DNA from 2 places in the Psychromarinibacter halotolerans genome. Region 2 is predicted to be linked to the other one. Evidence: riboswitches for the same ligand, from Rfam matches in the RefSeq annotation. Region 2 holds a riboswitch; the other holds the start of a gene.
What was found. A riboswitch is a leader RNA that binds a small molecule or an ion and turns the genes downstream of it on or off. The one in region 2 is predicted to bind cobalamin.
Positions count from the first base shown of each region.

Region 1: it holds a riboswitch for cobalamin, as region 2 does, so the genes downstream of both, P1K30_RS21430 (HupE/UreJ family protein) here and nrdH (glutaredoxin-like protein NrdH) in region 2, are expected to answer to the same signal.

Region 1 is NZ_JARGYD010000012.1:68,915-79,987, reverse strand. Features, by position in the region: gene P1K30_RS21455 (TsoY family (seleno)protein) at 1-812, opposite strand, end outside; gene P1K30_RS21450 (GNAT family N-acetyltransferase) at 920-1,339, opposite strand; gene cobN (cobaltochelatase subunit CobN) at 1,336-5,061, opposite strand; gene P1K30_RS21440 (GNAT family N-acetyltransferase) at 5,144-5,596, opposite strand; gene cobW (cobalamin biosynthesis protein CobW) at 5,593-6,678, opposite strand; gene P1K30_RS21430 (HupE/UreJ family protein) at 6,744-7,388, opposite strand; cobalamin riboswitch at 7,481-7,712, opposite strand; gene P1K30_RS21425 (Hint domain-containing protein) at 7,813-8,796, opposite strand; gene smc (chromosome segregation protein SMC) at 8,996-11,073, shown strand, end outside.
Region 2 is NZ_JARGYD010000002.1:304,051-315,123, forward strand. Features, by position in the region: gene P1K30_RS06395 (sugar transferase) at 162-866, shown strand; gene nrdF (class 1b ribonucleoside-diphosphate reductase subunit beta) at 984-1,961, opposite strand; gene nrdE (class 1b ribonucleoside-diphosphate reductase subunit alpha) at 2,063-4,195, opposite strand; gene P1K30_RS06410 (5-methyltetrahydropteroyltriglutamate--homocysteine S-methyltransferase) at 4,252-5,352, opposite strand; gene nrdI (class Ib ribonucleoside-diphosphate reductase assembly flavoprotein NrdI) at 5,406-5,819, opposite strand; gene nrdH (glutaredoxin-like protein NrdH) at 5,824-6,045, opposite strand; cobalamin riboswitch at 6,144-6,337, opposite strand; gene P1K30_RS06425 (metal ABC transporter permease) at 6,452-7,303, opposite strand; gene P1K30_RS06430 (metal ABC transporter permease) at 7,300-8,190, opposite strand; gene P1K30_RS06435 (manganese/iron ABC transporter ATP-binding protein) at 8,190-9,095, opposite strand; gene P1K30_RS06440 (metal ABC transporter substrate-binding protein) at 9,194-10,096, opposite strand; gene P1K30_RS06445 (PqiC family protein) at 10,242-10,859, opposite strand; gene P1K30_RS06450 (PqiB family protein) at 10,861-11,073, opposite strand, start outside.

The DNA.
Region 1 (11,073 bases), on a different contig from region 2:
AGGGCCATGATGCCCAGAACGGTCAGCAGCGGCACGATGATCATCAGCGTCGGGCCGGATTCGCGGGCGGTGCCATAGTGCAGCATCGCGTTGAAACCGGTGATCGCGGCGACGACGGCATAGACGATGCCCGCCATGCCAAAGAAGGTCGACCCGACAAGGCTGATGCCCTGGACTAGCGGCGCTGTGCTCATCGCGGCGGGGGCGGCGAAGCCGACGGCGACCATCGTCAGCGCGAAGGCCGGCAGAAGCTGGGCGAAGCTGTTGTGCGCGGTCATGTCGAACAGGCCGCCCTTGGCCAGCACACGGCCAAGGAAATCGCCGATCATCCGCAGCGCCAGCACGCCGATCGCAAGAAAGGCGATCATCGCGAAGGGGAACAGGTACTCGACCACGGTCCACAGCCCCGGCACGAAGACGAGCCCAAGGATGAACCCCGTGTTGACCCCCATCGCCAGCGCCAGCGGCATGGCCAGCAGTTGCGTCTCGGCGTTCGAGGTTTTGATTTTCCGGAACGCGTCGGTCTTTCGAAGGGCGCCATACTGGCGCAGGTTCCAGAACAGCGATTTGAAGTGAAGCACCGCGAAAACGGCGATGCCCGCCATCGCCACCACGATCATGCCCTGCACCACCGGCGTGCCGGTCCGGAAGGCGGCGACGATATCCTCGAAGATCGGGACGGGGCGGCCGGGATGGGGTACCCAGAACATCAGGTACATGAAGAAGGTGACGGCAAGCCCGCCTGCGCCAAGGGCGGCAAGGAAATACAGCGGCGAATAGGTGTCGGCGGCGCGGGGTGTGGTGTTGGGCATCTGAGCCTCCATATTCACATTCGTGAATTTGAATATGGGGAGTCGCACCGCAGTTTCATTGATCTGCGTCAAACCGCCTCGTTCACGGCGCTCTGGCGCCGCGCCGGTTAGGCCAGACGCTTGCGGAAGAAGTGGCGGCTTTGCCCGTCCGGCGTGTCGTCAAGCGAGCCGAACTCTTCGAAGCCCATCTTGCGATAAAAGCCGGGCGCCTGGAACGAGTAGGTGTCCAGCCAGATCCCGGTGCCGTCGGTGGCGCGCACCTCTGCCTCGACGCGGGCAAGCAAGTCCTGCCCGATCCCGCGCCCGCGCGCGGCGTCCGACACCGCCAGCAGCGTGACATAGGCCCAGCCTTGGGTCATCCGCGCGGTGATGCCGCCGAGGAACGTGTCTTCGTCCCATGCCTCGAACGCCATGTCGCGGACCTCGAAGGGAAAGCCCTTGGCCAGAGAATCGGCGTTCAGGATGCCGTCGACCCTGTCGACGGTGTCCGAACGGGAAGCGGCGGTATCGCGAATCTCGATGCTCATTGGCGCAACCTTTCCAGAAGACCCCGGGCCGAGTTCGACCGGGGCGTCCACAGACCACGATCCACGGCTTCCTGCAACCGCTCGGCAATCTCGCGCAGGGCGGGGGCGTTGTGGTCGGCGATGAAGTCGCGGGTGTCCTCGTCTTCAAGGAAGGCGGCGTGCACCAGGTCGAAATGGTGGTCGCGCACCGCGCCGGTGGTGGCGGCGAAGGCGAACAGATAATCGACCGTGGCCGCGATCTCGAACGCGCCCTTGTAGCCGTGCCGCTTGACGCCCTCGATCCACTTGGGGTTCACGACACGGGACCGCACCACGCGGCCGATCTCTTCGTCCAGCGTGCGGATCACCGGGCGTTCGGGGCGGGAATGGTCGTTGTGATAGACGGGCCGCGCCTGCCCCTGCAGGTGCTGCACCGCCGCTGCCGCGCCGCCCTCGAACTGGTAATAGTCGTCGCTGTCCAGCAGGTCGTGTTCGCGGTTGTCCTGATTCTGGACGATGGCCTCGGCCTGTCCCAGACGGCGTTCCAGCGCGTCGCGGGCGGGGGTGCCGTGGGTGTCTTCGCCATAGGCGTAACTGCCCCACGTCAGGTAGGCGTCCGCCAGATCGGCGGTGTCGTTCCAGATGCGTTCGTCGATCAGCGCCTGCAACCCTGCGCCGTAGGCGCCGGGCTTCGAGCCGAACACCCGGTGGCGGCCCGCGTCGCCCTCGGTCCGGGCGCGGGCGGCGGCGGGGTTGGCGTCGTCGGGCTCATCCAGCGCCATGACCGCGCGGGCGGCCTTGTCGAACAGGGCGATCTGGTGCGGAAAGGCGTCGCGGAAGAACCCCGACACACGCAGCGTGACGTCGACGCGGGGCCGGCCCAGCGCGGTGTGGGGGATGATTTCGAACCCGGTCACGCGGCGGCTGGCGGCGTCCCAGACGGGCTTCACCCCCATCAGCGCGAGGCCCTGCGCGATGTCGTCGCCGCCGGTGCGCATGTTCGCGGTGCCCCACGCGGTCAGCAGCATCGCGCGCGGCCAGTCGCCGTGGTCCTGCAGGTGGCGGTCGATCAGCAGGTTTGCGGATTTCCACCCCAGCGCCCACGCGGCCTGCGTGGGGACGGCGCGGCTGTCGACAGAGAAGAAATTGCGCCCGGTGGGCAGGACGTCGGGCCGTCCGCGTGTGGGCGCGCCGGAGGGTCCGGGCGCGACGAACTGGCCGGACAGGGCCGCGAGCAATGCCTTGCCTTCCGCCGGTCCGCAACCCGCAAGCGCGGGGCGCAGGCGCGTTTCGATGTCTTGCAGAACAAGGGCAGAGGCCGGTCCCGGGGCCTGTGGTCCGGCGTCCGCACCCCCCTCCCGCAGGAGCGTCTGGGCGAGCAGTTCCAGACGCTCCACGGTATCGCCGTTCGTGCGCCAAGGGTCCGGTGACAGCCGAACCAGCGCGTCTGCCGTTTCGGCGACCGGGGCGGCCATGTCGCAATCGAGCGGGTCGAGGGTCAAGCCGAGATCCGACGACAACGCGCGCAGCAAAGACGCGTCTGTGCCTTTTCCGTCACCCCTTGGCGTGCGGGCCAGTGCGATGGCAAGATCGCGTTCCTGCTGCCCGGTCGGCGACTGGCCAAAGATGTGCAGCCCGTCGCGGATCTGCGCCTCTTTCAGGTCGCACAGGTAAGCGTCCAGTTTTGCAAGGTCGGTCTCTTCGTCCTCGCCCGTCATGCCGGCGTCGGCATCAAGCCCGGTGGCCGTGGTCAGCGTCAGGATCTCGCGCCGCAGGTGCGCGATGCGGCGCGGATCGACGCCCGCCGCCTCGAAATATTCGTCGACGAGGGCTTCGAGATCCTTGAGCGGTCCGTAGGTCTCGGCGCGGGTCAGCGGCGGGGTCAGGTGATCGACGATCACCGCCTGCGCGCGGCGCTTGGCCTGCGTGCCCTCGCCGGGGTCGTTGACGATGAACGGATAGACATGCGGCACCGGGCCCAGCACCGCCTCTGGCAGGCACTCGTCAGACAGCGCCAGCGCCTTGCCGGGCAGCCATTCGAGGTTGCCATGCTTGCCCATGTGAACGATCGCCTGCGCCCCCCAGTGGTCGCGTAGCCAGATGTAGAAGGCGAGATAATTGTGCGGCGGCACGAGATCCGGCGCGTGGTAGGTCTCGGTCGGGTCGACGTTGTAGCCGCGCGCGGGTTGAAGGCCGACCACCGCGTTGCCGAAGCGGTGGATCGACAGATGGAAGCCGCCTTCGGCGGCTTGCTGCGCGGCAGGTATTTCGGAAGAGAAGAAGGGGTCGTCTTCCGGTTTGCCCCACCGGGTTTCGATCCGGCTGCGGACGTCCCACGGAAGCTGTTTGTAGTGGTCGAGGTAAGTCGACAGCGGAAGACTCTCGCCGCCGTCGCGGTCGGCGCGGTCGGTGAGCCAGTTGGTTGGGCCGTCCATCAGGCGGCGCATCAGGGCGTCGGCGTCGGCGGGGATACCGTCGAGGGTGTAGCCATCGTCCGCCAGCAAATTGAGCGCGTGGACCGTGCCCGCCGGGGTGTCGAGCCCGACACCGTTGGCAAGGCGACCATCCTTGTTGGGATAGTTCGCGAGCACCAGTGCGACCTTGCGGTCCGGCGCCGGGGTGTGGCGCAGCGCGGCCCAGTTCGCGGCGAGGCGGGCGACGAAATCGATGCGGTCGCCGCGCGCGCGGTAGGTGGCGATCGGGCATTCGGTGGCGTCGTCGAAGAACGCCTCGCCCTTGAAGGACACCGCGCGGGACAGGATGCGGCCATCGACCTCGGGCAGGGCCACGTTCATCGCGATGTCGCGGGCGGTGAGGCCGGTCAGGCCCTCTTCCCACGCCTCTTCGGTCATCGACGACAGCACGACCTGAAACACCGGGGCCGCGTTGGCGGAAGCGGCGGCCAGCGGGTTGCCCGCGCCGCCGCCGTCGGGGGTGCCGGTGGCGAAGGCGGTGCAGTTCAGGATGACGTCTGGCGGAGCCTCGGTGAACAGGTGGTCCAGCGTGGCGACGGACACCGGGTCTTTCAGCGAGGCGACGAAGACCGGCATCGGGTTCAGGCCAGCGCGCAGCAAAGCCCGGGTCATCCGGTTGATCGGGTTCAGCCCCGCCCCCTGTACCAGCGCGCGGTAGAAGACCAGCGGTACGACCGGGGCGCCGGGCGTCCACGCCTCGCGCAGTGTGGCGATATCGGTAAGGCCGGCGCCGGGCCAGTACAGACCGGCGCGCAGCAGGGGTTTCGCGGGCGGCGGCGCCTCGGTCCCGTCCAGCATGTGCCGCGTGTGGGCCAGGAAGCTGGCGGCGTTCTCGGGCCCGCCCTCGACCATGTAGGACCAGAGCGCGTCATAGTCCGCGTCCGAGACGGTGGACAGGCGGCGCAGGTCGGCGTCGGGCTTGTCGTCGCCGGGCAGCAGCGCCAGCGGCACACCCGCGTCGTGGCAGTGGGCGGCGTATTGTTCCGCGCCATAGCGCCAGTAGCCCGTGCCGCCAAGGACGCGGGCGATCACAAGGCGGGACTTCGTGGCGCAGGCTTCGATGTGCAGGTCGACGGACATCGGGTGGCGCAGGTGCAGGATGCTGGCCAGCCGCAGGGTGGGGGCATCGGGCGTCGACGCGCGCGCCTCGGACAGCGCCGCAAGTTCGGTGTCGGCCGCCGACAGAAACACGACGTCGGCGGGGGTCTGGTTCAGGTCGACGGGTTCGCCGTCGTCGACGGTGCCGGGCGTGGCGGCGAGAAGATGCATCGGGCGGGCCTTGCTTGCGGTGACGGGGCCGGGGCGCGAGAGGGCCCCGGAACCTTCGGAATGGGTGCGGCGGCGCGGCGGATCAGGCCAGCGGCTTTTCCATGAAGACGCTGGAACTGTTGGCCTGATAGGCGCCGAACGGCCCGCAGGTTTCAAAGCCGTGCCGGGCATACAGCTTGTGCGCGGCGTGCAGCAGGTCGCCGGTTTCAAGCCGCAGCCACGGCAGCCCGGCGGCGCGGGCCTCGTCCTCGAGCATGCGCATCAGGGCGTCTGCGGTGCCGGTGCCGCGCGCGTCGGGCGAGACGAACATCGACTTGATCTCGCCGTAGCCGTCGCGCAGCGCCAGCGCGGCGCAGCCGGTGATCGTATCGCCGTTACGGGCGGTGAAGAACCGGATGTCGGGTCCGCACAGCTGGTCGACCGAAAGGAAGTGGTTTTCCTCTGGCTCGAACAGCTCTTGCATCAGGGCGTGGCTGGCCTGCAGCAGCGCCATCGCCTGCGGATGGCGCGGGTCGCCCGGTTCGACCGCGATCATGCCGGGGCCGTATCCATCAGCGCGGCTTCGATCGCAGCGCGGTCCAGACCGGCCTGCCCGATGACGACCAGCCGCGTCTCGCGCGGTTCGCCGGCGGTAAGCGGACGGTCGAAGTAGGTGTCGACGCGGGGGCCGACGGCTTGCAGCGTCAGGCGCATCGGCTTGCCCGCGACCGCGGCGAAGCCCTTGAGCCGCAGGATGTCGTGGGCGCGGATCACGTCGGCCACCTGTTGCGCGAAGGCCTTGGGATCGGTGATCTCGGGGCGGGTGACGACGAAGCTGTCGAACTCGTCATGGCCGTGTTCGTGCGCGTGATCGTGGTGATCGTCGTCCTCATCATCGTCGTGGTGGTGGTGATGGTGGTGCACCTCGTGCCGCGCGGCGATGTCGTCTTCCGCCGCTTGGCCACGGCCCAGCAGAACGTCGACCGGCAATGCGCCCATAGAGGTTTTCACGACCTGCACGCCGGCGCGCGAGTCGGTGCCCAGCCGGGCGGCCAGCGCATCGGCGGCGGTGCTGTCCAGAAGGTCGGTCTTGTTCACCACGATCATGTCGGCGCAGGCGATCTGGTCTTCGAACAGTTCCGACAGCGGTGTCTCGTGGTCGAGGTTGTCGTCCATCGCGCGCTGGGCATCGACGGCGGCGACGTCGTGGGCAAAGCGCCCCTCGGTCACGGCTTTGCCATCCACCACGGTGACGACGCCGTCGACGGTGACGCGGGTGGAAATCTCGGGCCAGTTGAAGGCGCGGACCAGCGGCTGCGGCAGGGCAAGGCCCGAGGTCTCGATCACGATGTGGTCGGGGGGCGTGTCGCGGTCCAGCAGCTTTTGCAGGGTCGGCACGAAATCCTCGGCCACGGTGCAGCAGATGCAGCCGTTCGACAGTTCCATCACGTCGTCGTCGGTGCAGGTCTCGTCGCCGCAGCCTTTCAGGATGTCGCCGTCGACGCCAAGGTCGCCGAATTCGTTGATGATCAAAGCGATGCGACGGCCGTTCGCGTTCTGCAGCATGTGGCGGATCAGCGTGGTCTTGCCGGACCCGAGGAAGCCGGTGACGACGGTGGCGGGGATCTTGGCGGGCATGGGGAAGGCTCCGGAAAGGAAAAGGGACCGCCCGGTCAGGCGGCCCCGTCAGGTCGTGGTCTGGATCAGGCGCCGAGCAGGGCGGCGAGTGCAGCGCCTTCGGCCGTTTCGAGGATCAGGAAGACCCCGACGCCAGCAACGGCGGCGCCGGCGAGGCGCGCGTTGATCGACGCGGCTTCGGTCACGCCCATCGCCTTTTCGGCCAGCCAGCCGGCGGCCAGCGCGATGGCGTATTGCACCACGCCAAGGCCCAGCAGGTAGCCCAGCAGAACGGCGCCGCCGACGCCGCCTTCTTGCGCGGCCATCGCATCGCCGAAGGCAGAGCCGTGGAACAGGCCGAAGCCCGCGAACAGCACCAGCGTCGGCACGGTGCCAAGGGCGCGCCCGGACAGCAGCGCGCCGCCGAGGACCAGCAGCGAAATCGCGATCACGGTTTCCTTGATGGGCATCGCAACGCCCGCGTACATCAGGCCGCAGCCGACCAGCATCGCGGCCACATAGGCGGCGGGGGCGGCAAGGCGGCGCGTGGTAAACAGCGCGGCGATGCCGACGAGCGCCACGAAGAACAGGTGGTCGAAGCCCAGGATCGGGTGGCCGACGCCGGACAGCAGCCCGTGGCCGAAGGTTTCCATCGGTGCGCCTGCCAGCGGGTGGTGGGCGAGGGCCGGCGTCGCGGCGAGCGCGAGGGCGGCGGTAAGCAGTTTCTTCATCAGTGTCCCCTTTCGGTTCCAAAAGGGGGTGCGGAAGGTGCGTCTTGCGCGCTTGCCTTCACGGAACACCCCGTCCGTTGAGTAGCCGGACGCGTAAACGCCCGTGCACGGCTGGTCTCCTGGCTTCGCGGGTCATCACGTCTCGCCGCCTTCCCGGGCCCGAACGGATCGGACGCCCAGTGGCATCTTGGCGGGACGCTCGCCGCTTACAGTCGCGGGGGCGGCTTCGGTCTCGGGCCCCGATGTGGGTCACCACGCTCCGAATTCCCAGTTAGGCCCTGCGTGCTTGGCACGACTGCGGGCACCGTACGGGGCCGATCTGCGCATGACGGGACCGTTGCGTCAAGGTGGATTGCGGGCGCGGTGCCGGGTTCGGCGACCGGATGGCGGACGCTGCGGCGTGGCTGCGTCAGTCGGCAGGGTTTCATGCGGGAAGCGCGCGCAGGCGTGTTCGCGCGTCTTGAACCCGAAGAAAGGGCTGTGCGGGTGTCGGGCTTGGTCCCATCAGGCGCCGGATTCGCCGACGTTGCCCGGCTGACAGCCCGGCCATCGCCTGCGGTCCGGGCCAGAAGGTTTCGCAGGCCACCCCCTCGGCCAGGATGATGCTGTGACGCTGGCAGACAAGGTGGATCAGCGGCGACGCGGAGGCGGGCGAGGCAAGGCCCACGCGGGGCAAAACGGTCAGCGCGCGGGCCGGGACAAGCGCGCCAAGCGCCGCGACCCAAACGCGGTGCTGCGCGGACAGCACCATGCCCCGAAGCGGCCGTTTGGGCCCAAGCGCGCCCGCCCGAAGCCGGACCGGCAACGCGGCCGCCTGGGCGGCGCTGCGCAGCACAAGGTCCAGGCGGATCGCGCCGCCATCGGCAAGGCGCAAGCTCTCTCCGCCGCGCAGGCTGGCGGCCTCTTGCAACCGTCCGTCGGCAAGGTGGATGCGTGTGCGCGGCCCGAAACACGGCGGCCACATGCTGGCATAGGCGTTGATCCCATACGACCCGTCGTAGCGGCCGATCACGGTCAGCGCGACGCCGTCCGGCGGCTTCACCCCCTGCGGCACGAAGCCGTGGATCGTGAACGCGTCGTTGGCCAGCGAGACGAATTGCAGGATGTAGGTTTCGCCGCCGGGCGCCTGAACGTTCAGGACGTATTCGGATTCGATGATCGTGCCTGCCGTGTACGTCGCGCCGTCCAGCGTGATGTCCGACACAAGCGTCTGTTCCAGTCCGGCGTCGTCGTCGAAATACGCGTTCGCGGTATCCTCGACCAGCACCTGTTGATACACGGCGCCATTGGTCAGCGTCACGGTGTCGGTGCCGAGCAGAAACTGGTAGCCGCCGTTGTCGTTGAAGCCAGCGCCGTTGGTCGTCGAAATCTCCGAGATATCGAAGATGTTGATGGAATACTGGGTCATCAGGGCCCACGCGAGACTGCACCGCGCCGTTCTGGCCCACCCGCACTAAGATACCGTTAGCCTTGGCCGGTTTGCCCTTCGGTGCTCAATATCTTGGGGATAACGGGCCCATTCCCGCCACATGCAGCGCGCTGGCGTTGACTCATCCGGCATGGGCCGGAGAATGGCGGGAACGAGAATCAACCGGGCAGCAGATCCATTGCGTTTCAACCGAATCCGTCTGAACGGCTTCAAAAGCTTTGTCGATCCCACCGACCTGATGATCCAGGACGGTCTGACAGGCGTGGTCGGGCCGAACGGCTGCGGCAAGTCCAACCTGCTGGAGGCTTTGCGCTGGGTGATGGGCGAAAACCGTCCGACCGCGATGCGGGGCGGCGGGATGGAAGACGTGATCTTCGCTGGCGCCGCGACGCGTCCGGCCCGGAACTTCGCCGAGGTTTCGCTGCACCTCGACAACTCGGACCGGCTTGCGCCCGCCGGGTTCAACGACAGTGACCTGCTTGAGATCACCCGGCGGATCACGCGGGATGCGGGTTCGGCCTATAAGGTGAATTCGAAGGACACCCGCGCCCGCGACGTGCAGATGATGTTCGCGGATGCCTCGACAGGCGCGCATTCGCCCGCGTTGGTGCGGCAGGGCCAAATCTCTGAACTGATCAACGCCAAGCCGAAGAACCGGCGCCGCGTGCTGGAGGATGCGGCGGGCATCGGCGGTCTGTACCAGCGTCGGCACGAAGCCGAACTGAAGCTGAACGGCGCCGAGCAAAACCTGCTGCGGGTCGACGATGTGATCGAACAGCTTGCGGGGCAACTGTCGCAACTGGCGCGGCAGGCCCGGCAGGCGGCCCGCTACCGCGAGATCGGCACGGCGCTGCGCCAGTCCGAGGGCATGTTGCTGTACCGCCGCTGGCGCGAGGCGGACGAGGCCCGCCTGTCCGCCGATTCCGGGCTGCGCGAGCGCATCACCGCCGCCGCCGCCGCCGAGCGTGCCGCCGTGACCGCGGCGCAGGCCCGCGAGAAGGCGGACGAGGCGCTGCCGCCCCTGCGCGAGGAAGAGGCGATCGCCGCCGCGATCCTGCAACGGCTTCTGGTCCAGCGCGACGCGCTTGCCGACCAAGAGGCGCGGGCGAAATCCGCCATTGAGACGCTGACCGCGCGGATCACCCAACTGGGCCGTGACCTAGAGCGGGAAGAGGCGCTGAACCGCGATGCGGGCGACTCGATCTCTTTGCTGCGGGAAGAGCACGAGGAACTGAACGCTGCGGGCGACGGGCACGAAGACGCGGTGGAAGAGGCCGCCGAAGCCGCCAAGGATGCCGCGCGGGTGTTGCAGGAACGCGAGGACACCCTGTCGGCCCTGACCGAAGAGGCCGCCCGCCTGTCGGCGCGCCACCAGTCCGCGCAGCGCCTGCTGGACGACACCCGCAAGACGCTGGACCGCAACGAGTCCGAGGCCGAGCGCGCCCGCGAGGCGGTGCAGTCGGCGCAGTCCGCGCTGGAGGGATCCGACGGCGCCTTCACCGCGGCGCAAGAGGCGCTGGAGGAAGCGACGGCGATGGCCGAAGAGGCCGAAGCGCTGTTGACCGAGGCCGACGAATCCCGCGCCGAGGCGCAATCGCGCGAGGCCGACGCCCGCGCGGAGCGGTCCGAAGCCGATGGCGAGGCCAGCGCCCTGCGGGCCGAGGCGAACGCCCTGTCCAAGCTGGTGCAGCGCGACACGTCGGAAGGCGGCGTGATCGACGCGCTGCGGGTGCAGCCGGGCTATGAAAAGGCGCTGGGCGCCGCGCTGGCGGACGACCTGCGCGCGCCCGAGATTGGTGCCGAAGGCGTGTCGGGCTGGGCCCACCTTCCGGGCTACCCTTCGCCGCAGGACCTCCCGTCCGGTGTTTCGGCACTGTCGAACTATGTCACCGTCCCCGCCGTTCTGGCCCGCCGGGTCGGGCAGGTGGGCGTCGTCGCACCCGAGGACGGCGCGCGTCTACAGGCCGATCTCAAACCCGGTCAGCGGCTGGTTTCGACCGAGGGCGACCTGTGGCGCTGGGACGGTTTCCGCGCCGGTGCCGAGGACGCGCCGTCCGCCGCTGCGCTGCGCCTTCAGCAGCTGAACCGGCTGGAAGAGCTGAAGCAGTCGCTGGAACAAGCAACGGCGCGGGCCGACGGCGCGGCGCGCGCGCACGAGATGCTGAAGACCCAGCTGCGCGATCTGACCGAAGCCGACCGCCGCGCCCGCGAGGCGCGCCGTACCGCGGACGGTCGCGTGGCTGACGCGAACCGCGC
Region 2 (11,073 bases):
CGGTTCTGTTTACTCGGCAAGCACCCTGACTATGTTCCTCCTCGTGGTTAACGAGTGGTGTTGGGTACACCTTCCGCCGGATCCGGCTGCTGCACATTTGGATCCATCGGAGCTTTTTAATCACGGCTAATGCTTGCGGTAATCACCGAGGGGTGACTGTTTTGACGATCCATTTTTCTGACGCCGGCCAGTCGGCCGCACGTACCGAAGTGCGGCCGGCGGTCGACTTCCAGGCACGCGACACCAGCGCGCCCTCGAACGGCCTTTACCGCGTGTTCGGCAAGCGTCTGCTCGACGTCATGGTCGTCCTGCTCGTCGCGCCGTTCGCACTGATTCTCGTTGCTGTCGCCGCACTGCTGACTGCGATGGACGGACATAATCCCTTCTATTTCCAGCAACGCGTCGGTCGGCACGGCCTGACCTTCCGGCTGGTTAAGATCCGCACGATGGTGACGGATGCCGACGCTCAGCTGGCCGCGCACTTGGCCGCCGACCCGGAGGCCCGTCGCGAATGGAACGAAAAGCAGAAGCTGGACAACGACCCCCGCATCACGCGCGTCGGCAACTTCCTGCGCCGCAGCTCGCTGGACGAACTGCCGCAACTGTGGAACGTGCTGACCGGTGACATGTCGATCGTCGGACCGCGTCCGATGATGGTCGAACAGCAGGACATCTATCCGGGCACGGCCTATTACGCGCTGCGCCCCGGCATCACCGGCGCTTGGCAGGTCTCGGACCGCAACGAGTGCAGCTTCGCCGGTCGTGCCCGCTTTGACACCGAATACAACAGCCAGGTGTCCCTGGCCGTGGACCTCGACATCATTCTTCGTACCGCCGGCGTCGTCATGAAGTGCACCGGCAAGTAACCAGTCGTCCTGTCAAACCGGCTCTCTCTGTCCCGTGAGCACCCGTTTGACTCATCCCGGATGCAGCGGTCGCCCCCAGGCGGCCGCTGTGTTCGTTTCAGGGACAGGACATCAGGATCAGAAGTCCCAGTCGTCGTCCTCGGTCGCAACGGTCTTGCCGATGACATAGCTCGACCCCGAGCCCGAGAAGAAGTCGTGGTTCTCGTCCGATCCGGGCGACAGCGCCGCCATGATCGCCGGGTTCACGCGGGTCGCCTCGTCGGGGAACAGCGCCTCGAAGCCGAGGTTCTGCAGCGCCTTGTTGGCGTTATAGTGCAGGAAGTGCTTCACGTCCTCGGTCAGGCCCAGCGGATCGTACAGCTGCTCGGTATAGCGCGCCTCGATATCGTACAGGTCGAACAGCAGCGCGAAGGCGAAATCCTTCAGTTCGGTCCGTTCCTGTTCCGAAAGCCGTTCGGCGCCGCGCTGGAACTTGTACCCGATGTAATAGCCGTGGATCGCCTCGTCGCGGATGATCAGCCGGATCAGGTCGGCGGTGTTGGTCAGCCGCGCGCGGCTGGACCAGTGCATCGGCAGGTAGAAGCCGGAGTAGAACAGGAACGATTCAAGGAACACGCTGGCGATTTTCTTCTTCAGCGGGTTCGAGGTTGCGTCGTACTCGTCGAGGATCAGGCGCGACTTGGCCTGCAGGTGCTCGTTCTCGGCGGACCAGCGGAACGCCTCGTCGACCTCGGTGGTCTGGCACAGGGTCGAGAAGACCGACGAATAGGACCGCGCGTGCACCGCCTCCATGAAGGCGATGTTGGTCAGCACGGCTTCCTCGTGCGGCGTCACGGCGTCGGGCATCAGCGACGGCGCGCCCACGGTGTTCTGGATCGTGTCCAGCAGGGTCAGGCCGGTGAAGACGCGGATCGTCAGCTTCTGCTCTTCCTCGGTCAGCTGCGACCAGCTTTGAATGTCGTTCGACAGCGGCACCTTCTCGGGCAGCCAGAAGTTCACCGTCAGGCGGTTCCAGATCTCAAGATCCTTGTCGTCCTGCAGACGGTTCCAGTTGATCGCGCGCGGCACGGGGCGGGCGTGGGGCATGTCTTTCATCGTCTCGATCCTTCGGGTGCGAAAAGGTGCGCATGAATGCGCACCCTACGGGTGGCGACACCTTGATCCGTGTAGGGTGCGCATTCATGCGCACCGCAGCATCACAGCGTGCAGGACACGCAGCCTTCCACTTCGGTTCCTTCCAGCGCGGCTTGGCGCAGGCGGATGTAGTAGATCGTCTTGATCCCCTTCTTCCACGCGTAGATCTGCGCGCGGTTGATGTCGCGCGTGGTGGCCTCGGCGGGGAAGAACAGCGTCAGCGACAGCCCCTGATCGACGTGCTGGGTCGCGGCAGCGTAGGTGTCGATGATCGCCTCGGGCCCGATCTCGTAGGCGTCGCGGTAGTATTCGAGGTTGTCGTTCGTCATGAACGGCGCCGGGTAATAGACGCGCCCGATCTTGCCCTCTTTCCGGATCTCGACCTTCGACGTGATCGGGTGGATCGAGGAAGTGGCATAGTTGATGTAGCTGATCGAACCGGTCGGCGGCACGGCCTGAAGGTTGCGGTTATAGATCCCGTGGGTCTTCACCGCGTCCCGCAGGTCCGCCCAGTCGGCGCTGGTCGGGATCGCGATGCCCGCCTTCTCGAAAAGCTCTGCCACACGGTCCGTTTCGGGCTGCCAAGTGCCGTCGACGTACTTGTCGAAGAAGCTGCCGTCCGCATAGGCGGACGTCTCAAAGCCTTTGAACTTCTTGCCCTTTTCTTTCGCCAGCGCGTTCGATGCCCGCAGCGCGTGATACAGCACGGTGCAGAAGTAGATGTTGGTGAAATCGACACCCTCGGCGGACCCGTAATGGATGCGTTCCCGTGCGAGGTAGCCGTGCAGGTTCATCTGCCCCAGCCCGATGGCGTGGCTTTCGTCGTTGCCCTTTCGGATCGACGGGACCGAGTCGATGGCCGACATCTCGGACACCGCATTAAGCGCGCGGATCGCGGTTCCGACCGACGCGCCAAGGTCGCCGCCGTCCATCGCACGGGCGATGTTCATCGAGCCGAGGTTGCACGAGATGTCGGTGCCCATCGAGGAATAGGACAGGTCCTCGTTGAACTCGGACGCTTCGTTGACCTGCAGGATCTCGGAACACAGGTTCGACATGGCGATGCGGCCCGCGATCGGGTTCGCCTTGTTCACGGTGTCCTCGAACATGATGTAGGGATAGCCGCTTTCGAACTGGATCTCGGCGATCGTCTGGAAGAACGCGCGGGCGTTGATCTTCTTTTTGCGGATCTTCGGGTTGTCGACCATTTCGGCGTATTTCTCGGTGACCGAGATGTCCGAGAAGGGCACGCCATAGACCTTTTCGACGTCATGCGGCGAGAACAGGTACATATCCTCGTTCTTCTTCGCCAGTTCGAAGGTCACGTCGGGGATCACGACGCCGAGGCTCAGGGTCTTGATCCGGATCTTCTCGTCCGCGTTCTCGCGCTTGGTATCAAGGAACCGCAGGATGTCGGGGTGGTGCGCATTCAGATAGACCGCACCGGCCCCCTGACGCGCGCCCAGTTGGTTGGCGTAGCTGAAGGAATCCTCCAGCAGCTTCATCACCGGGATCACGCCCGAGGACTGGTTCTCGATCCCTTTGATGGGCGCGCCGTGCTCACGGATGTTGGTCAGCATCAGGGCCACGCCGCCGCCGCGCTTGGACAGCTGCAGCGCCGAGTTGATGCCGCGCCCGATGCTTTCCATGTTGTCTTCCAGCCGCAGCAGAAAGCACGACACGAACTCGCCGCGCGCCTTTTTGCCGGCGTTCAGGAAGGTCGGCGTCGCGGGCTGGAAGCGACCGTCGAGGATCTCTTCCATCAGCCGCATCGCCAGCGCCTCGTCACCCTGCGCCAGCGTCAGCGCGTTCATCACCACGCGGTCTTCGTAGCGTTCTAGGTACCGTTTTCCGTCACGCGTCTTCAGCGTGTACGAAGTGTAGTATTTGAAGGCGCCGAGGAAGGTCGGGAACCGGAACTTGCGGGCATAGGCCGCGTCCCAGATCGCGCGCTGGAAGTTCTTGGAATACTGGTCCAGCACCTCGGGCTCGTAATAGCCCTCTTCCACCAGATAGCCGAGCTTTTCGTCCAGCGAGTGGAAGAACACGGTGTTCTGGTTGACGTGCTGCAGGAAGTATTGTCGCGCCGCCATCCGGTCGGCCTCGAACTGGATGCGGCCCTCGTCGTCATAGAGGTTCAGCATCGCGTTCAGCGCGTGGTAGTCGAGCGAAGCGGTCGCGGCGGTATCCAGCATGGTCGGTCCTCGTGGAAAAACAGGCGGGCCCGGATCGCTCCGGGCCCGATTTGCTATCAGGCCTCGCCCCAGACGTCCTGGGCGACTTTCACGACCAGTTCCAGCTTGCGGCGCTGATCGTCCTCGGTGACCTTGTTGCCTTCCTCGGTGGAAGCGAATCCACACTGCGGCGCGATCCCGAGCTGGTCCATGTCCACGAATTTCGAGGCGGCTTCAAGCTGCCGCTTGATGTCGTCGACCTTTTCCAGTTCGGCGGTCTTCGTGGTGATGAAACCGGGCATGACGCGCTTGGTGCCCTTGGGCAGCAGACCCAGCGGTTCCAGCCCGCCCGCGCGCTCGCTGTCGTACTCCATGAAGTACACGTCGACGCTGGTCTGGTTGAAGATCGCGTCCGCCGCAGCGTCGTAGCCGCCGGTCGCCACGAAGGTCGACTGGAAGTTGCCGCGGCACATGTGCATGCCGATCACCATGTCGTCGGGACGGTCCTTGATCGCCTCTTCCAGCATCCATGCGTAACGCTGGATCATCCAGTCCGGGTCCTGACCCATCGAACGGCGAATCTCGCGCTGCTTCTCGTCGCCGAGGTAGGCAAAGAAGATATCGTCCAGCTGCAGGTAACGGCAGCCGACGTCATAGAAGGCGTGCACGGCCTTTTTGAAGGTCGCGGCGATCTCTGCGGTGAACAGGTCCTGATCTTCGTAGGGCGCGTGGTGGTTGTGGTCCGGCGTCACGCGGAAGTGGACCGCCGAAGGGCCGGGGATCGAGATCTTGGGGCAAACGCCGGTGTTGGCGGCCACGAATTTGAAGTGGTCCAGCATCGGGTGGTCGGCCGGGAAATCCAGCGCCTTGTCGATGGTCGGCGCAAGGCTGACGGTGGCGCCTTTGAAGCCCAGCGCGTCGCCGCCGGTCTCGACGATATCCAGCCCGGTCAGGCCATCCATGAAGTCATAGTGCCAGAAGGCGCGGCGCGCTTCGCCGTCGGTGACGACCTTCAGGCCCACATCTTCCTGCATCTTGATCAGGGCCGGGATCTCGCGGTCCTCGATCTGCTTCAGCTCGTCTCCGGTGACGCCGGCCTTGCGGGCTTGGGCGATCGGAGCAGGGCGCAGCAGGCTGCCGACATGGTCGGCACGAAACGGTGGGCGTAGATCTGTCATGATGTTCCTTGAAGGTATGCGTCGGATAGGAGGAGGAGGAGGTGCCCGCGCCGTCAGGCGGCCGAGCAGAGGGTGTCCCGCATCCGGTCAAGTCCTGACCGGATGCGGGTGACATCGGTATCGGTTCCCGCAAGCTCGAAGCGGTACAGCACGGGTACGCCGCACTTTTTCGAGATCACGTCACCCGCAAGGGCGAAGGTCGTACCGAAATTGCGATTGCCGCCCGCGATCACGCCGCGCAGCAGGGCCCGGGTCGCGGGGTCGTTCAGCAGGCGGATGACCTGCTTGGGAACCGCGCCCCGCCCCTCGCCGTCGGCGAAGGTCGGGCAGACAAGGACGAAGGGCTTGTCCACCACCGGCATGGGATCTGCCGGGCTGATCGGGACGCGGGCTGCGGGCAGCCCAAGACGTTCGACCAGCCGCGCCGTGTTCCCGGAGCGCGACGAATAGTAGACAAGCCCCGTCATGTCCTCAGGACAGCCGACCGATCATGTCGGGACGGAAGCCGGCCCAGTGATCTTCACCGGCGACGACGACGGGCGCCTGCCGATAGCCAAGACCCTGCACCATTTCCATCGCGTCGGCGTCCTCGGTCAGGTCGACGATGGCGAAATCCAGGCCACGGGCTTCAAGCGCACGAGTGGTTGCGGTGCACTGCACGCAGGCGGGTTTCGAATACACGGTGATGGTCATCTGCTCTGTCCCTTCAGGTCTGGTTGATGCGAACCGAAGGGGACACGGAAACAGGCGCTTTGCGCCTGCCCACGCATCCGGGCCCTCCGCCGCGGTCGTCGTCTTTTCGCGCTTTGGCAGGTCTCCTGACTCCGCGGCTCGGTCGCTTTGGCCCGCCTTCCCGGTGTTGCCTGACACCAGTGGTTCCGGGCCTTGGCTCGCCGCTTACAGTTGCGGGGGCAGTACCGGATTTGCACCGGTTTCCCTTTTCACCCCGAGTCACCTCGTGGGCACCAAAAGCAACACCATATTGGGCCAGCCGCCCGAGGGCTGTCAACATATAGGAGGCTGACGACGTCGAGGAAATCGACCCGAAACCGGAACCGTGGCAGAAATCACTCGCCCCCTTGCAGCCCGCTGGGATGGGTCAGGTTTCGGCCTCTAGCCGCAGCCTGGACGCGCGGCGGGTCAGAAGCAAGCGGCGCACGAAGGCCAGCAGGAACATCGACGACAAGATCAGGATGACGGTCGGTGCCGGGGCGCTGTCGAGGAAAAAACTGGCATAGGCCCCGCCCAGCATCGCGACAAGGCAGACGACGACGGCGGTGACCAGCATCCGCCCGAAACTGCGCACCAGAAGGAACGCGATGGCGCCCGGCGCGATCAGCAGCCCGACCGCAAGGATCAGGCCGGTCGAGGTCAGCGTGGCGACGATGGTCAGCGACAGGATGGTCAGCAGGCCATAGTGCAGCAGGTTCACGCGAAGCCCGCTTGCCTGCGCCTGCGCCGGATCGAAGGCGTGCAGCAGCAGGTCTTTCCACTTCAGCAGCAGCACAACCGTGACACCGGCAGAGATCAGGCCAGCCGTCCACAGATCCTGCGGCCCGACACCCAACATGTTGCCGTACAGGACGTGGTCCAGATGCTCGTTGGTGTGGATCGAGGTGTACAGGATCAGCCCGACCCCGAACATGCCCGAGAACACGACGCCCATGATGGTGTCCTGCTTCACGCGGCTGTTTTCCGACAGATAGCCGGTTGCCACCGCGCAGGTCATCCCCGCCGCGAACGCGCCGATGATCAACGGAATGCCGGTGATCCAAGCCAGCACGATACCCGGAAGAATCGCGTGGCTGATCGCGTCGCCCATCAGCGCCCAGCCTTTCAGGACAAGAAAGCACGACAGCAATGCCGTCGGCACCGCCACGATCGCCGCGATCAGAAAGGCGTTCTGCATGAACGGGAACTGGAACGGCAGCAGAAGCGTGTCGAGGTTCATTCCGCAGGCTCCGGTTTGGCCGGCATCGCGGTGGGATCGGATACAAGCGCCGCTGCGGCCAGACGGCGGGTCGCCAGCAGGCCGTGCTTCGGGGCGAGGATGAAGGCCAGAAGGAACAGCACGGTCTGCAGAGTCACGATCACGCCGCCGGTCGCGCCGTCCAAGAAGAAGCTGATGTAGGCACCGAAGAAGCTGGTCAGCGTGCCGATGGCGACCGACGTCAGGATCAGACGCGGGAAGCGGTCGCACAGCAGGTAGGCCGTCGCGCCCGGCGTCACCACCATCGCGATCACAAGGAACGCGCCGACGGTCTGCATCGCCGCGACGACAGCGGCGGACAGCAGGACGAAAAACACCGCCTTCAGCAAGCCGGGGCGCAGGCCGATGGATTTCGCGTGGTTCTCGTCGAAGAAGGTGACCATCAGGTCCTTCCACTTCGCAAGCAGGATAGCCAGCGAGACCACGCCGATGATCGCCAGCTGCAGCGTATCCTCGGGGGTGATGGCAAGGATGTTGCCCATCGTGATCGTCTGGATCGATACGGACATCGGATTGATCGAGACAAGGAACAACCCCAGACCGAAGAAGGACGTGAAGATCAGACCGATGATCACATCGACCTTCAGACCCGAGCGGTCGCTGAGGAACAGCATCGCCCCCGCCGCCAGCCCGCCCGCGATGAAGGCGCCCAGCGCGAAGGGCAGGCCAAGGATATAGGCCCCCGCCACCCCGGGCACGACCGAGTGGGACAGCGCGTCGCCGATCAGGGACCAGCCTTTCAGCATCAGATAGGCGGACAGAAAAGCGCACACGCCGCCGACTAGGGCGGACACCCACATCGCGTTGGCCATGTAGCCATAGGTAAAAGGAACCAGCAGCAGGTCCATCAGCTGTCCTCGCCCCTTATGCGCGTGCGATCGCCATAGTGAACCAGCGGCCGTTCGTCGTCGGTGAAGATCGTCAGTTCGCGCGGGTCGTCGTGGTGATCGTCATGCAGGTCGGCGCCGCCCAGCGTAAAGTGCCGCAACACCCCGCCGAACGCCTGTTCAAGGTTCTCGCGCGTAAAGGTCGTGTCGGTCGGCCCGTAGGCCAGCACCGTTCCCTTCACCAGCACGGTGCGGTCGCAGAACTCGGGGACCGAGCCAAGGTTGTGGGTCGACACCAGCATCACCCGCCCCTCGCCCTTCAACTCGCGCAGCAGGGCGACGATCTGTTCCTCGGTCTTCACGTCGACGCCGGTGAAGGGCTCGTCCAACAGGATCACCTGCCCTTCCTGCGCCAGCGCGCGGGCAAGGAACACCCGTTTGCGCTGACCGCCGGACAGCTCTCCGATCTGGCGGTCGCGGAAGTCCTGCATGTTCACCCGGCGCAGGGCCGCGTCGACGGCTTCGTGGTCGGCGGCACGCGGGCGGCGCAAGAATCCCATGTGGCCATAGCGGCCCATCATCACCACGTCCTCGACCAGCACCGGAAAGCCCCAGTCGACCTCTTCCGCTTGCGGCACATAGGCGACAAGGTTCTCGCGCAGGGCCTGCTTTACCGTGCGGCCCAGCAGCCGGATCTCGCCCGCTGCCGCCGGGACGAAACCCATGATCGCCTTGAATAGGGTCGATTTCCCAGCCCCGTTCACCCCGACCAAAGCCGTCACCGTGCCGCGCGGGATCTCGAAGCTTGCGTGGCGCAGCGCGGTATGGCCGTTGCGGTAGGTGACGGTCACGTCCCGCGCAAGGATGCCGCCGCCGGGACCGTCGTCCGCGATCCGCTCTGCCGGGGCCGGGGTGGTGTCGAGCATCGAAGTCCTTTCGGCAGGCACGCCTGCGTTTCTCTTAAATCATAGCCTCGCCCCACGGCCCGGAAAGCCGCCGGGCAGGTCCCGGTCCAGCGCCGGGGTCAGTCCGCCGCTGGCGCCAACCCGTCCGCGACGGTTTCCGACGTCACGCGCAGCAGGTCGAGATAGGTCGGAACCGCACCGTCCGCTTCGGACAGCGAGTCGACGTACAGCACGCCGCCATAGTCCGCGCCGGTTTCACGGGCGACCTGTTCCGCCGGCGCGGTGTTGACCGTACTTTCGCAGAACACGACCGGGATCTCGTTCTGTCGCACGCCGTCGATGACCGCGCGGACCTGTTGCGGTGTGCCGACCTGATCGGCGTTCATCGGCCACAGGTACAGCTCTTGCATCCCGAAATCCCGCGCAAGGTACGAGAACGCGCCTTCGCAGGTCACCAGCCAGCGCTGCCGCTCTGGTATCTGCGCGATACGCTCGCGCAGCGGGTCGATCGTGTCGCGGATCTCGGCCTTATAGGCGTCGGCGTTGGCCGCATAGGCCTCGGCGTTTTCGGGATCCTCGGCCGACAGGGCGGCGGCGATGTTGTCGACGTAGATCATCGCGTTCTCGACGCCCATCCAAGCGTGGGGGTTCGACTGTCCCTCGTACGCGCCTGCGGCGATCGGGATCGGGTCGATCCCCTCGCTTAGCGTCACCGACGGCACGTCGCCAAGGTTGGCCAGAAACTGCTCGAACCACAGTTCAAGGTTCAGGCCGTTCCAAAGAACAAGATCCGCGTCGCTGGCGCCCACTATGTCACGCGGCGTGGGTTCGTATCCGTGGATCTCGGCCCCCGGCTTGGTGATCGACACGACCTCTGCCGCATCGCCCGCGACGTTCCGCGCCATGTCGGCCAAAACGGTGAAGGTGGTCACGACCTTCAGTCGCTCGCCGTCCTGCGCGGACGCAGCGCCCGCCAGAAGCACGGCGGCGGCGGCGGAAAGGGTCGAGAGGGGGATGCGCATCGGTTTCTCCCGTTGGCGTCTGATCTTTGATCTGATGTTAATGCAAATCATTCGCAAACGTCAATCTACTTGCGAACGGCTTGCAACTTAGCCCGGACCATCAAAAGAAAAAGGCGTGCAAGCCCCGCCTGCACGCCTTTTTCGATTATCTTACAAGATCCCGAGCGATCTGTTCGGACAGCCGCGTCAGGGCTGCCGCCTGCGCCTCGGCAATGGCCGAGGGCCCGTCCCCGGCAAGCGCCACCGCGATGTCGAAGATCCCGACCCGGTCCGGCAGCGGCGCGGGCAGCGATCTGGGCACGTAATCCGGGTCTTCGAAGATGTCGTCCTGCACCGGCACCTCGGACCCGATGAAGTACTGCCCCGAGATCCGGAAGGTGCCTTGGTTGGTGGCGATGAAGTTCTCGATCCGCACGTCGACCACCCCGTCCGGCGGCGCCGGCAGCGGCCACGGTTCCGGCGCGACCTTGGCCGAGGTCATCGCGTTTAGATGCCGCGTCACCGTCAGCGTCGTCGCGCGTTCCGGATCGTCGGCCCACAGACCGGAATTCGACGTCTTCACGACGCCGTTCTTGTCCTGAAACGCGATCTCTTCATCGGCGGCGTAGGTCGGCAGCGACACGGTGCGCACCAGCAGGGTCGAAACCGCCGCGCGCACCCGCAGGTTCGACGGGGGCGAATCCACAAGGTAACGCGGCCCGCCCTCGCCACAGGCGGCAAGAGCAAGTGCCGCGATGAGGGTCGTGAGTGCTCTGATCTTCATGTCACCGTCCCAGAATGATCGAGTTCGGGTTGCGTTGCAGTGTCCGCGCAAGGTTGCGCACGGCTTCCGACGCTTCGCTGATGCTGCGCAGGGTCGAAAGGGTACTTGTCACCAGCCGCGAGCTGTCGCTGAACGTGCTCAGCGTCGCCTCGGCGCGCAGAACCAGCGTATCCAGCCGGGCGACCAGCGGCGGCAGGCCTGCCGCGGCGTCTTC